DNA from 2 places in the Allobosea sp. UC22_33 genome. Region 2 is predicted to be linked to the other one. Evidence: riboswitches for the same ligand, from Rfam matches in the RefSeq annotation. Region 2 holds a riboswitch; the other holds the start of a gene.
What was found. Region 2 has a riboswitch for thiamine pyrophosphate ahead of ACFJGT_RS02030 (hypothetical protein). Riboswitches for the same ligand answer to the same signal wherever they lie in the genome.
Positions count from the first base shown of each region.

Region 1: another riboswitch for thiamine pyrophosphate. It lies ahead of thiC (phosphomethylpyrimidine synthase ThiC); the one in region 2 lies ahead of ACFJGT_RS02030 (hypothetical protein).

Region 1 covers NZ_CP170556.1:5,295,410-5,301,393, reverse strand. The annotation lists gene dnaK (molecular chaperone DnaK) at 1-275, opposite strand, end outside; gene ACFJGT_RS25645 (hypothetical protein) at 596-1,465, shown strand; gene ACFJGT_RS25640 (hydroxyethylthiazole kinase) at 1,652-2,392, opposite strand; gene thiC (phosphomethylpyrimidine synthase ThiC) at 2,389-4,266, opposite strand; TPP riboswitch at 4,347-4,451, opposite strand; gene ACFJGT_RS25630 (hypothetical protein) at 4,523-4,720, opposite strand; gene ACFJGT_RS25625 (hypothetical protein) at 4,769-5,047, opposite strand; gene ACFJGT_RS25620 (OmpA family protein) at 5,158-5,984, opposite strand, start outside.
Region 2 covers NZ_CP170556.1:433,287-439,270, forward strand. The annotation lists gene ACFJGT_RS02015 (ABC transporter permease) at 1-8, opposite strand, end outside; gene ACFJGT_RS02020 (ABC transporter ATP-binding protein) at 5-796, opposite strand; gene ACFJGT_RS02025 (acyl-CoA reductase) at 786-2,234, opposite strand; gene ACFJGT_RS02030 (hypothetical protein) at 2,240-3,316, opposite strand; TPP riboswitch at 3,407-3,536, opposite strand; gene ACFJGT_RS02035 (GntR family transcriptional regulator) at 3,931-4,596, opposite strand; gene ACFJGT_RS02040 (SLC13 family permease) at 4,797-5,984, shown strand, end outside.

The DNA.
Region 1 (5,984 bases), 590 kb from region 2:
TTGTAGGGAACGAGCTTCAGGTCCTTCTGCGTCATCGGATCGTCGAAGGTCCGGCCGATGAGGCGCTTGATGGCGAAGAAGGTGCGCTCCGGGTTGGTGACGGCCTGGCGCTTCGCGGGCTGGCCGACCAGACGCTCGCCGTCATCCGTGATGGCGACGATGGAGGGCGTGGTGCGTGCGCCTTCCGAATTCTCGATGACCTTGGGCGTCGAGCCTTCCATCACTGCAACGCAGCTGTTGGTCGTGCCGAGGTCGATACCAATGACTTTACCCATGGATGGGATCCCTTTCGATTGAGCAGATCGCCGACCTGCGACGTTTGTGCGCCGCCTGCCGGCCCATGGACCGGATCGCCCCCGCTTCAGCGGCGAACGAAACCGGCATTCCACGTTTGACGGTGGTTAAACCGCCCCTTGGCGGCGTATATAGTGAGGGTGTTCCACCCCTTGCAAGACAGGCGAGCCGATTAAGAATCGGGAGCGCCGGCCGAATTGCCACCGCGACACGCTTTCCCGCCGAGTGTGGCCTTCCCGTCCTTGCGTCAGCTTGCCCGCGCCTGCATGCAGAAAGGCCGTTCCGGCTTCACTGGGCCGCCATGACACGACCGACGCGCCTCATCCTCGCCGCGCTGGCCCTCGCTTCGGCCGCGACCGCGGCGCTCGCCCAGCCGCTGCAACTGCCGGGCGCCCAGCCGTTCAACGCGCCGGGAACCCAGCAGGCCGCGCCTTCCCAGCCCGGCGCTCCGGCCGCACCGAAGCCGCCGAGCATGCCCGCCATCAAGATCGCCGGCGAGGATGCCATTCTCGGCAAGGCCCTGCATCGCCACGGCAATCACGGCGAGGCGGTCTTCTCGAAGACGGCGACGGGCTATGGCCTCAAGCTCAATCTCGACGGTTTCCAGAGCACGAACCTGGTCGATCCCTGCGCCGTCTCCTTCGGCGATGCGCCCGTCCCGGTCACCCCGCTCGGGCGTCCGGCCGGCGTTCCCCGCTACAAGCTGGAAGCCTCGATCTGCCCGATCGTCTTCGACGTGCTCGACGGTGCCTTCCTCGTGGTCGAGCCGGCCGAGCCCTGCGTTGTGCAGGCCGCGCAATGCCGGATCGATCCGCGCGGGCTCTGGGGGCCCGATGCGCGTGTGGTCGCAGGCCAAGCCAAGGAGATCGAGAAGGCCCGCGGCAGCGCCGAACGCGCCGTACGCGAGGGCTATCGGACGCTGACGGCCAAATCCGACGCCGTCGAGCAGCGCGTGATCGCGCGCGAGCAGGCCGGGTTCTCGGCCGAGCGCGAGACGATCTGCCGCGATTTCCAGCGCGAGGGCCAGTTCGGCTTCTGCGGCGCGCGGATCACCGAGGCGCGGGCCGCCTCGCTGCGTGCCCGGCTCGGGCTCAATACCGAGCCGAAGCCTGCCGCCAAGCCGAAGCCGCGACCGAAGCCCGCGCCGCTGCCGCTGGCGCCGACGCAGTAGCGGGCAGAGCGTCATCCCGTGCGCGCTGCGGCATGAAATGCCGCTGCGCAGACACGGGACCGCATGACGAGAGGGCGCCTTTCAAGCGAAAGCGCGCGTCCTGCACGAGAGGGCGCCTTTTCCTGCGCACGGTCCCGCATCTGCGCAGCAGCACTGACGTGCCGCAGCGCGTGCGGGATGACAGCTTCAGCCCATCCGCTTCGCAAGCCCGGCCTCATCGAGCCCGGCCAGCGCATCGATAAGGTGCATCGCGAAGCTGCCCGGTCCGGCCGCACGCTCGACCGCGATCTCGCCGGCGATGCCATAGGCGGTCAGCGCCGCCGCGGCCGCGATCGCCGGATCGGGCTCGACCGCCCGGCAGGCGGCCACCAGCGCGCTCGAGGCGCAGCCGAGCCCGGTCACCCTGCTCATCAATTCATGGCCATGCGCGACCGCCAGGGCCCGGTCTTCCGTCTCGATCCGGTCGACCGCGCCGGTGGTGACGCGCACGATGTCGCGCCGCAGCGCGAAAAGCGGCTCCAGCGTCGCCATTTCCGTGGCATTGCCGCGCACCAGCACGTCGAACAGGGCGAGTACGTCGCCGACCAGACGCAGCCGCAACGGCGAGAGCTCGACGAAGACCGGGTCGAGCACCAGCGGTATCAGGCGCTCCCGCGCAACGCCGACGAGCTTGGGAATGGCGCGCTCGCCTTCGAGGCTGAGCGTGCCGAGATTGATCAGGATCGCGCCCGCTCCGGCCGCAACGGCCTCGACCTCGTCGGGATGGCTGGCCATCGAGGGCACCGCCCCGACGGCCAGCAGGATGTTGGCGGTGACGTTCTGCGCCACCGTATTGGTCAGGCAGTGGACGCGCGGGCGGCGCCTGGCCACCCGCGCGAGGATCGATGCGACGCTGCCTGCGTCGAGCTTTTCGCTGAAAGCGCTCATTCAGCAGCAGGTAGATAGATACTCCCGCCCTTGTCGAGGAATTCCTTCGACTTGGCCGCCATGCCTTCCGCTGCCATAGCTTCAAGGCTCGCGCGCTCGTTGTCGCTCATCGCCAGCACCTCGGCGCGCAGGTCCTGCGTGATCTTCATCGAGCAGAATTTCGGCCCGCACATCGAGCAGAAATGCGCGACCTTGTGGGCGTCCTTCGGCAGGGTCTCGTCGTGGAACTCGCGGGCCGTGTCGGGGTCGAGCGCCAGGTTGAACTGGTCCTCCCAGCGGAAGTCGAAACGGGCGCGGGAGACCGCGTCGTCGCGGATTTTCGCGGCCGGATGGCCCTTGGCGAGATCGGCGGCATGGGCGGCGATCCGATAGGTGATGACGCCGGTCTTGACGTCGTCGCGGTTGGGGAGACCGAGATGCTCCTTCGGCGTGACGTAGCAGAGCATGGCGCAGCCGTACCAGCCGATCATCGCCGCACCGATGCCGGAGGTGATGTGGTCGTAGCCCGGCGCGATGTCGGTCGTCAGCGGTCCGAGCGTGTAGAACGGCGCCTCGCCGCACTCGCGCAGCTGCTTGTCCATGTTCTCCTTGATCTTGTGCATCGGCACATGGCCGGGGCCCTCGATCATGACCTGGCAGCCCTTGTCCCAGGCGATCTTGGTGAGCTCCCCCAGCGTCTCCAGCTCGGCGAACTGGGCGCGGTCATTGGCATCGGCGATCGAGCCCGGACGCAGGCCGTCGCCCAGCGAGAACGAAACGTCGTAGCGGCGCATGATCTCGCAGATCTCTTCGAAACGCTCGTAGAGGAAGCTCTCGCGGTGATGCGCCAGGCACCAGCGCGCCATGATCGAGCCGCCGCGCGAGACGATGCCGGTGACGCGATTGGCGGTCAGCGGGACGTAGGGGAGACGCACGCCGGCATGGATGGTGAAATAGTCGACGCCCTGCTCGGCCTGCTCGATCAGCGTGTCCTTGAACACCTCCCAGTCGAGCTTGATCGGATCGCCGCCGACCTTTTCCAGCGCCTGGTAGATCGGCACCGTGCCGATCGGGACCGGCGAGTTGCGCAGAATCCACGAGCGGATGTTGTGGATGTTGCGGCCGGTGGAGAGGTCCATCACCGTGTCGGCGCCCCAGCGGATCGCCCAGACCAGCTTCTCGACCTCTTCGGCCGCGCCGGAGGTCACCGCCGAGTTGCCGATATTGGCGTTGATCTTGACCAGGAAGTTACGGCCGATCGCCATCGGCTCCAACTCGGGATGGTTGATGTTGGCGGGGATGATGGCCCGGCCGCGCGCGATCTCCTCGCGGACGAATTCCGGAGTGACGAATTCCGGCACATTGGCACCGAAGCTCTCGCCATCGGCATGACGCTCCCGCGCGCCCTCCAGCATGGCGGCGCGGCCGAGATTCTCGCGATGGGCGACATAGATCATCTCGGGCGTGATGATCCCGGCCTTGGCGAACTCGTATTGCGTCGTCAGCTGGCCGGGCTTGGCCTGCAGGATCGGGCGCTGCGCCGGGCAGGCGGGCACGAGCTGGTCGGCTGAGATGTGGCCGTTATCGGCGGCGGTGACGGTGCGTCCCGCGACCTGCTCGAAACCGCGCGCGTCGAGCCAGGCGCGGCGCGGCTGGACCAGACCGGCATTGAGATCGATTTTCGCGTCGGTCTCGGTGAAGGGACCGCTGGGATCATAGAGGCGCACCGGCGGCTCGGCATCGGTGGTCAGGACCACCTCGCGGAAGGGCACGCGCATCTGCGGATGCTCGGGCGCGGCGACATAGATTTTGCGCGAGCCGATGATCGGCCCGGTCGTGACGCTTTGGGGGGCGGTCTTGACGCTGTTCTTCTGGGGTTTGGTGTGGGCATTCATGGGGGATCTCCTCCTTGGTACAGGTCAGGAGATCCGGCGTCGAAGCGGTTCAGTCGCTGTCTGCGGGCAAGGCTTTGCGCCCTGCGATCGCGTTCCAGTCCCTCCGCCGGTATGACCCGGATCAGGTTCGATGGGTTCAGCTTCGAAAGCCGTCTCAGCCCTTGCGGGCACCCCTCGGAACGAGGACGAGGTTAGGCGCAGCGCCGCCGATTGGCAACGGGCTGTGCGAAGCTCCGATAGGACTGGGAGGAATGGCTCAGGCGGTCCGGTCGACCAGCGCGCCCTGCCCGGCCGGCAGCACGGCTTGGGTCTGCTCGACGCTCTGCTGGAGCATGGCGAGAACGCCTTGCTCGGCCTGCGCATTCTGCTTGAGCATCTCGATGGAGAGCGCCTGCCGGGTCGAATCGGCCTGCATCGAGACAATGCTGCGGGCAAGGGAAACGGCGTCGCTCATGGCAGGCACCCTAGCCGGACAGCCCTACCAAATCCTGAACCCGACCCTTCAAGGTGCGATGATCGAGGGTACGGGCTTCGGCATCGGCGGATCGCGATCGGGCCTGACGGGAGCCTGCGTCTTGCCTTCGCCTGCACCGCGCTTCTCGTCGCGAGGCGCCACGCTGTTGGGCGCCGGCGGACGCACGGCTTCTCCCGCCCGTGGCGATAGCGGCACGCCGGGAGCACGCTGCTTGGCCGGAGGAGGCGCCGTCTGCGCTAGCACCGGCAACGCTCCCGGCAGACTCGCGACGAGCAACCCGGCCAGAACCGGAACGAGCTTTCTCATGGCGATACCTCCTTTCGGCCATCCCATGCAAACGAAACAGGCGCAGGGAACGGGTGTTCCCTGCGCCTGCGGAAGAGCGGGGCTGCTCCGAGAGCTGCCCGACCCGATCGTTACTGGTTCTGGCCGCTCAGCAGCGGCGTGATGCGCCGGAGCGTGACGCGCCGGTTCTCGCGCGCGGCCTCCTGCGTATTCACCTTCAGGTACTGCTCGCCATAGCCCTGAGTCGTCAGGTTCTCCGGCGGGATCTGGAAGTCGCGCGTCAGGATCTCCGCGACCGACTGCGCCCGGCGATCGGAGAGCGAGAGATTGTCGACATCGGCGCCGACGGCGTCGGTGTGGCCCTCGATGAGGAAGACCTCGTTGGGCGAGCGCTGGAGCGCGCGCTTCACCGAATCCGCCAGCACCGAGAGGCGCCGCACCTGATCCGGGCCCACCTGCCAGGAGCCGCTGTCGAAATTGATCGTGTCGACATCGACGCTGCGCATGCGGGCGCGCAGATCCGGCGAATAGCGGACCTCGTCCAGCGTGTAGCGGCGCGGGATCGCGGCGATCGGCGGGGCGGTGATCGTCTCGTAGATCAGCGCCTCGTCGGCCTGGCCGGCATCGACGATATAGCGCTCGCGCGGCATCGGCAGCGGCGGCGGCGGCAGCACGACGACATCGTCGGCGAAGCGCCCGGGACGATCCCGCAGCGTGTTGTCGATGATGATCACCTCGCGGTTGTCGCGGTCGATGCGGGTGCGGCGAAGCAGCCGGCCCTCCTCGTCCGTGACGGTGACGATCCGCGTGCCGTCCGGGCGCTCGAAGACCATGCGGTTCTCGTCGCCGCGGCGCTCGGAGCGACCCTGCCAGCCGAGATCGCGGAAGCGCTGGTCCTCATCGCGGCGGATGATGGCGCGGCCGTCATCGTCGCGGATGATGGTGCGGCCGGGCTCGC
Region 2 (5,984 bases):
GCGATCATGCCACCGGCCTCCGGCGGGCCGTGGCCGCATCATCCATGGCGTCGCGCAAGGCGCGGCAGGCGGCGATGAAACCGGGCGCATAGCGCATGTCGCGGTGGCGCGGGCGGACGAGTTCGATCCGGCGCACATGCGTCACGCGGCCGGCCGCCATCACCGCGACTTTGTCGGCGAGATAGACGGCCTCGCCGATATCATGGGTGACGAAGAGCGCGGTGGTGCCGCGGAGCGCGCAGAGCCGCAGCAGATCGTCCTGCAACTCCTCGCGCGTCAGCGCGTCGAGCGCGGCGAAAGGCTCGTCGAGCAGCAGCAAGTCTGGATTACCAACCAGCGCGCGGGCGACGGCGACGCGGCTCTGCTGCCCGCCGGAAAGCTCGGCGGGCCGGCGCATCGCAAAATCCGCGAGTCCGACCCGCTCCAGCAGGTCGAGCGCGGCATCCTTGTCGGCGATGGTGGGGCGGCGCTTCAGCGAGACCGGCAGCAGGACGTTGTCGAGCGCGCTCAGCCAGTCGAGCAGGGTCGGCGCCTGGAAGACGAAGCCGGCGCGCGGGCTCGGGCCGGTCAGCGCTTCGCCGCCGATGCGGATTGCGCCTTCGCTCGGCATCAGCAGCCCGGCGGCGAGCTTGAGCAAGGTGGTCTTGCCGCAGCCGCTGCGGCCGAGCAGGCAATGGATCTCGCCTCGCGGGATCGTCCAGTCGACGGCCTCAACGACCGCCGGGCCGGCCGCATTGTAGCGGTAATTGGCGCGTTCGATCGCGACGAAACCGGTTTTGGCGGAATCAGTCGACATAGGGCGCGAACCCTTCTGCCGCGGCTTCGGCCGATTGCTCGATCTCGGTGAAGCTGACGAGGTCGAGCAGGCTGAAGCGCCCGTCATGATGCCAACCGGCTTCCGGCGCGGTCATGCGGCCGAGCGGGGCGATGCGGCTGACGCCGACCGCGCCAAGCTGCTCCGCAAGCCGGAACAGCCGCTCGGGGGATGCGGCGATGCCGGCCGTCTGCAGGAAGCTGCGATAGGGCGCGACGAGGGCAGGGACCGCGTCGAGGTTTTCGACCGCGACGAGCTTGAGCGTGCGGTTGAGCCCCGTCGGGCTGAGGGCTTCCGGCGTCTCGACATGGACGACGCTCCAGGGATCGGCGGGCTCGCCGATAAGCTCCGCGGCGCCGTCCATCGCGCGGGTTTCCTGCGTACCGCGCCATGATGCGATCGAAGCCGCCTCGCCCGACGAAAGCGCGCGCCGCGGATGGCGCGAGGCGAAGGCGGCGAGTTCCTGCGCGACGTAGCGGGAGAACTCCGAAGGACTGACCTTTCCGCCGTTTTCGACGAAGAGCATCTGCGGCGAGTAGCAGCCCTGCTGCTCGTAGCGGACAACGTCATGGGCGGCGAGCCGGGCCAGCGCCGGGGCCTTTCGGCTGTCGAGCGCTTCACGCGCGACGACGCCGAAGCCGATCTTGTGGCCATGCGGCAGGAATCGCGTGGTGATCGGCAGCTTGGCGCGCAGGGCCGTCAGCGTAGCGTTGCTGCCATAGGCCATCACCGTGTCGGCCTCGCGCAGGAAGACCGGCTCCGCCACCGCTTCGCCACCCTTCCACCAGGTGACGGCGAGGCATTCGCCGATCTCGGGATCGATCTCGGTGAGCAGGCTCGCGAACCATCCGGCCGTCAGCGGCTCGGCCGATGCGAGCTTGCCGATGCTGCCGGCCTTGACCAGCAAGCCGCAGATCAGGCTCCAGAGCGAGAGCGCGGGGACATTGCCGGCCCAGATATGCAGCAGAAGCTCAGGGCCATGGGCGCGCAGATAGCCGCCCTTGGGCGTCGGCTGGAAACCGTCGAGCAGGCCGGGATTGGCAAAATCCTCGGCCAGGAAGCGCAAGAGCTGCGGCTTGCGGAAGGTCTTGAGATAGCCGGTCAGGCCGAGGCGGACGGTCTCGCGGTCATAGCCGGTGACGATCGGCAGGAGATGCTCGGCCTTGCGTCGCAGCGGGTGCTGGCGGTCGAGCAGGCGCGCGATGGCGCCGTCGATCGCGGCGACGATGCGCGCGGTCTCCATCCGCTTCAGCCGGGCGCGGGCATTGTCGCGCACATGCGCTGAGAGCGCTGCCGCCTGCGCCTCGTCCAGCTCCGGCAGGGCGATTACGGCGTTCTCGCCCCAGGCGCTATGGCCGACCTCGCGCCAGCGCAGCGCTTCGCGGTTCAGGCCCGGGAGATGGCCCGCATGCTCGATCACGGCAGTCAGCCCCGGGCCGCTGCGAGGAATTCGGCGACCGCGACCGAGCAACCCTTCGAGGCCTCGCCATCGACGCGGCCGAGCAGCTTGAAACCACCCGGCACGATCTCCCCGGCATCCTCGGTCAGGATCGCCGCGACGCAGTTGAAATGGGCGAGGTCGTGATGGACGATCACCCCGCGCTGGCCTTCTGGCCGGTCGACGCCGGTCAGCGGATCGACCACCCGGCTGCGGATCCAGTGCGGCCCGGATTTGACGGAGGGGCAGACCGCATTGCCTTCGTCATAGAGCTGCGAGCTCAGCTCGGTCATCCCGTACATGTTGATGCAGGCCGAACGCGGCACGCCGAAGGCGGCGCTGAGCCCGTCATAGAACTCGTCGGGTCCCAGCTCGCGCGACTGCCCCTTGAAGCCGCCAGTGTCGAGGATGCGGCTGCCTTCCGGCAGGGCGAAGCACCGGCCGCTGGCGGCGAGGGCATCCAGCACGGGCACGAAGGAATAGCTCGCGCCGAGCAGGGCATAGGGCTCGCCGCTCTTTTCCGCCTGCTCCAGAGCCGACAGAAGGCCGTCCAGGTCGAGGCCGTCCGCGTCAATGAAGGTCTGGGAATCAGGTGTGCCGCACTCCTGCTTGGCGAGCGAGAGGTAGGTGGCGAGCGAGGAGTTCGGCAGTTCCGTCACGTCCGGGAAGAGGATGCCCATGCGGATGCGCTTGGTGTCGCGCATGAAGCGCGCGCGGAAATTGACCAGCATCGAGCGTTTCCAGACGTCGAGCGTCGGGTGATAGCTGCGGCCGCGGATGCCTTGCGTCGTGCCGCTGGTCATGAACACGCGTTCCGCCTGCTCGGGCGGGCTGCAGCTCAGCGTCAGGTCCTTGAAGGCAGTGATCGGTACGGCCGGGATATCGCGCCAGCGCTTCACCGAGAGAGGCGTGCGGCCGCGCTGCAGGCAGAAGCGCTTATAGGGCTCGTTGTTGCGGAACTGATAGGCGAAGACCTTGAGCGCCATCGCCTCGAATTCGGCTTCCGACGCGTCCGGAAGCGCGATGAACGCCGATAGCGCCGCGATGATCTCGGCCTGCGTCACTTAAGCCCACTCCGTTCGGACGCGCACGGCCAAGCCGGGAGCGTCGATCGCTGGAAGGATCACGAGCGCAAGCTGGAATCAGGGCCTGTGACGGCCGCATGTCCCGCATCCCTACGCCGGTATGATCCGGATCAGGTTCGGAGGGTCACCGCGTTGCTCGGGCTCGAAAGCCCAGCCGGCGGAATCTCAGCCTCCTAGCGAGGCCCCCCTGGGAACGGATGCAGATGACGAGCAATCGACTGAGCTGTCAAGCGATCACGCGGTTGCATGCGGGGGCGTGGTTGGATGCACTTTGAGACCTCCATCTGGTGCTTGGACGAGACCGCTCCAACGAGCGCGACGAACGCGGCCACAACAAAGGCCAGCGATTTGGGGCGTCGCCAGCTGTGCCGCGGAAGCGCCTCAGTGGCGCCATGCAATCACCGTCGCGAGTAACGGCCGCGCAGGAATACTGGGAGGCCCACCTATTCTCCGGCTCCTCCTCGACGGAACGATCGAGACGCTCCTGGGTGGGCACCTGCCGCGCTTCCTGTTTAAGCGCTTCAGGAAGCGGAGATAGGCTCGGGCGCACCGATCATGACCGTGCCGCCGAACACGTCGCTTTCATCGCCCCGTCAGAGCGTTCGATTATCCTGGCGCAGAGCAGCGATCAGATCGTGGAAGCGATCGCCCTGGATCACCACGTGATCACGCATCGCCTTCGCCGCTGCCTCGCCGTCACCTGACCGGATGGCCGCCAGCACGTCATCGTGTTCGGCTAGTGAGCGCGCCATCCGATTGCGCACGCGCAGCTGCATGCGCCGGTAGGGCTGCAGCACCGCGTGCAGCCGGGACGCCTCCTGTTCGAGGAAGGCGTTGTGCGTCGCATGGTAGATGCAGTGGTGGAAATCAGAATTGCGCACGTAATACGCGTCGACATCGCCGGCCTCCGCCAGCGCACGGCAGGCCCCATGAACCGCCTCGAACTCCGTCAACTCGGCATCGGTGATACGGCGGGCTGCGAGACGCGCACAGGCCGCCTCGATCTCGGCCATGACCTCGAAGCGCTCGGCCAGCTCCTCCGCCTTCCATTCTGAGACGAAGGTGCCACGCTTGGGGAAGACCCGGACCAGGCCGGATGCCTCGAGCTGCTGAAGAGCCTCGCGGATCGGTGTTCGCGAGCAGTCGAACTCGCGCGCCAGCAGCTCCGGATCGAGCCTTGCGCCGGGGGGAAAGCGTCCTTCGACGATTGCGTTCTCCAAAGCCCCGCGGATCCGCATCGTGGTTGGAACTGGCTTCACCTTGGCAATCTCCGGCAGCGACGGGCGCCGCAATATAACACGCGGGCAAGGCGAACCCGTGATGGAGAGCGATATATACATCATGACATTTGTAGGATATAAGAACGATAACGACGCATACAAACTGATGCAGGGCACGCTTGCTCCACATCCGTGGACGCAAGGCGCCGACAAAAAAATAAAGCCCCGGAGGACACCCGATGACGCCGCAACTCATCTCGATTTACGCCCTCGTGGCGATGTTCGTTGTCGCGACACTCTGGCCCATCAACATGGGCGTGCTCGCATTCATCGGTGCCTTTCTGGTCGGCACATTGCTGGCGGGCCAGAAATCGGCCGAGATCATCGCCGGCTTTCCCGGCGGCCTTTTCCTCACTCTGGTCGGTATCACCTGGCTGTTCGCCCTGGCCCAGAACAACGGCACGATCGATTGGCTGGTGCGTTTGGCTGTTCGTGCGGTGAGAGGGCGGATCGCGGCGATCCCGTGGATCATGTTCGGGATTTCGGCGCTGCTCACCTCGGTCGGCGCCGTCAGCCCCGGCGCGGTCGCGATCATCGCCCCCATCGCCCTCGGCTTCGCCTTCAAATACCAGATCTCGCCGCTGCTGATGGGTCTGATGATCGTTCACGGCGCCCAGGCCGGCGGGTTCTCGCCGATCTCGATCTATGGCGGCATCACCAACGGCATCGTCGCCAAGGCCGGCCTGCCGCTGAGCCCCATGACGACATTCGCGGCGAGCTTCCTCGTCAACGCGACCGTCGCGCTGCTGCTGTTCATGGCGCTGGGCGGCCGCAAGCTGTTGAAGGCGGCGCCGGGCGCGCCGGCCGTCGTCAACGTGCCGCACAGCGAAATCGCCAGGGCTGCCACCGGTCCGCAGATCTTCGGCGACAGCGAGGCCCAGGCGCTGAGCCAGCAGATCGCCCGCGAGGGCGGTGGCGAGGCCAACCGGCTCACCGCGGACGCCCCGCTCCCCGATGCCGACGGCGGCCTCTACCAGGTCGTGACGCTCGCAGGCCTGATCCTGCTTGCGGTTCTCGTGCTCGCGTTCAAGCTGGACATCGGCTTCACCTCGCTGACCATCGGCCTGGTTCTGGCGCTCTGGGCACCGAACACCCAGAAAAGGGCCATGTCGCAGGTCGCCTGGCCCGAGATCATGCTGATCACCGGCGTCAGCACCTATGTCACCGTGCTCGAGCAGATGGGCACGATCAGTCTGGTCGGCCACAGCGTCGCCGGCATGACCTCGCCGCTGCTCGCCGCGCTGCTCCTCCTCTTCATCGGCGCCGTCGTCTCCGCCTTCGCCTCCTCGACGGCGGTGCTGGGCTCCCTGATCCCGCTCGCCGTTCCCTTCCTCCAGGGTGGAAGCGGCGTCAGCGCGATCGGCTTC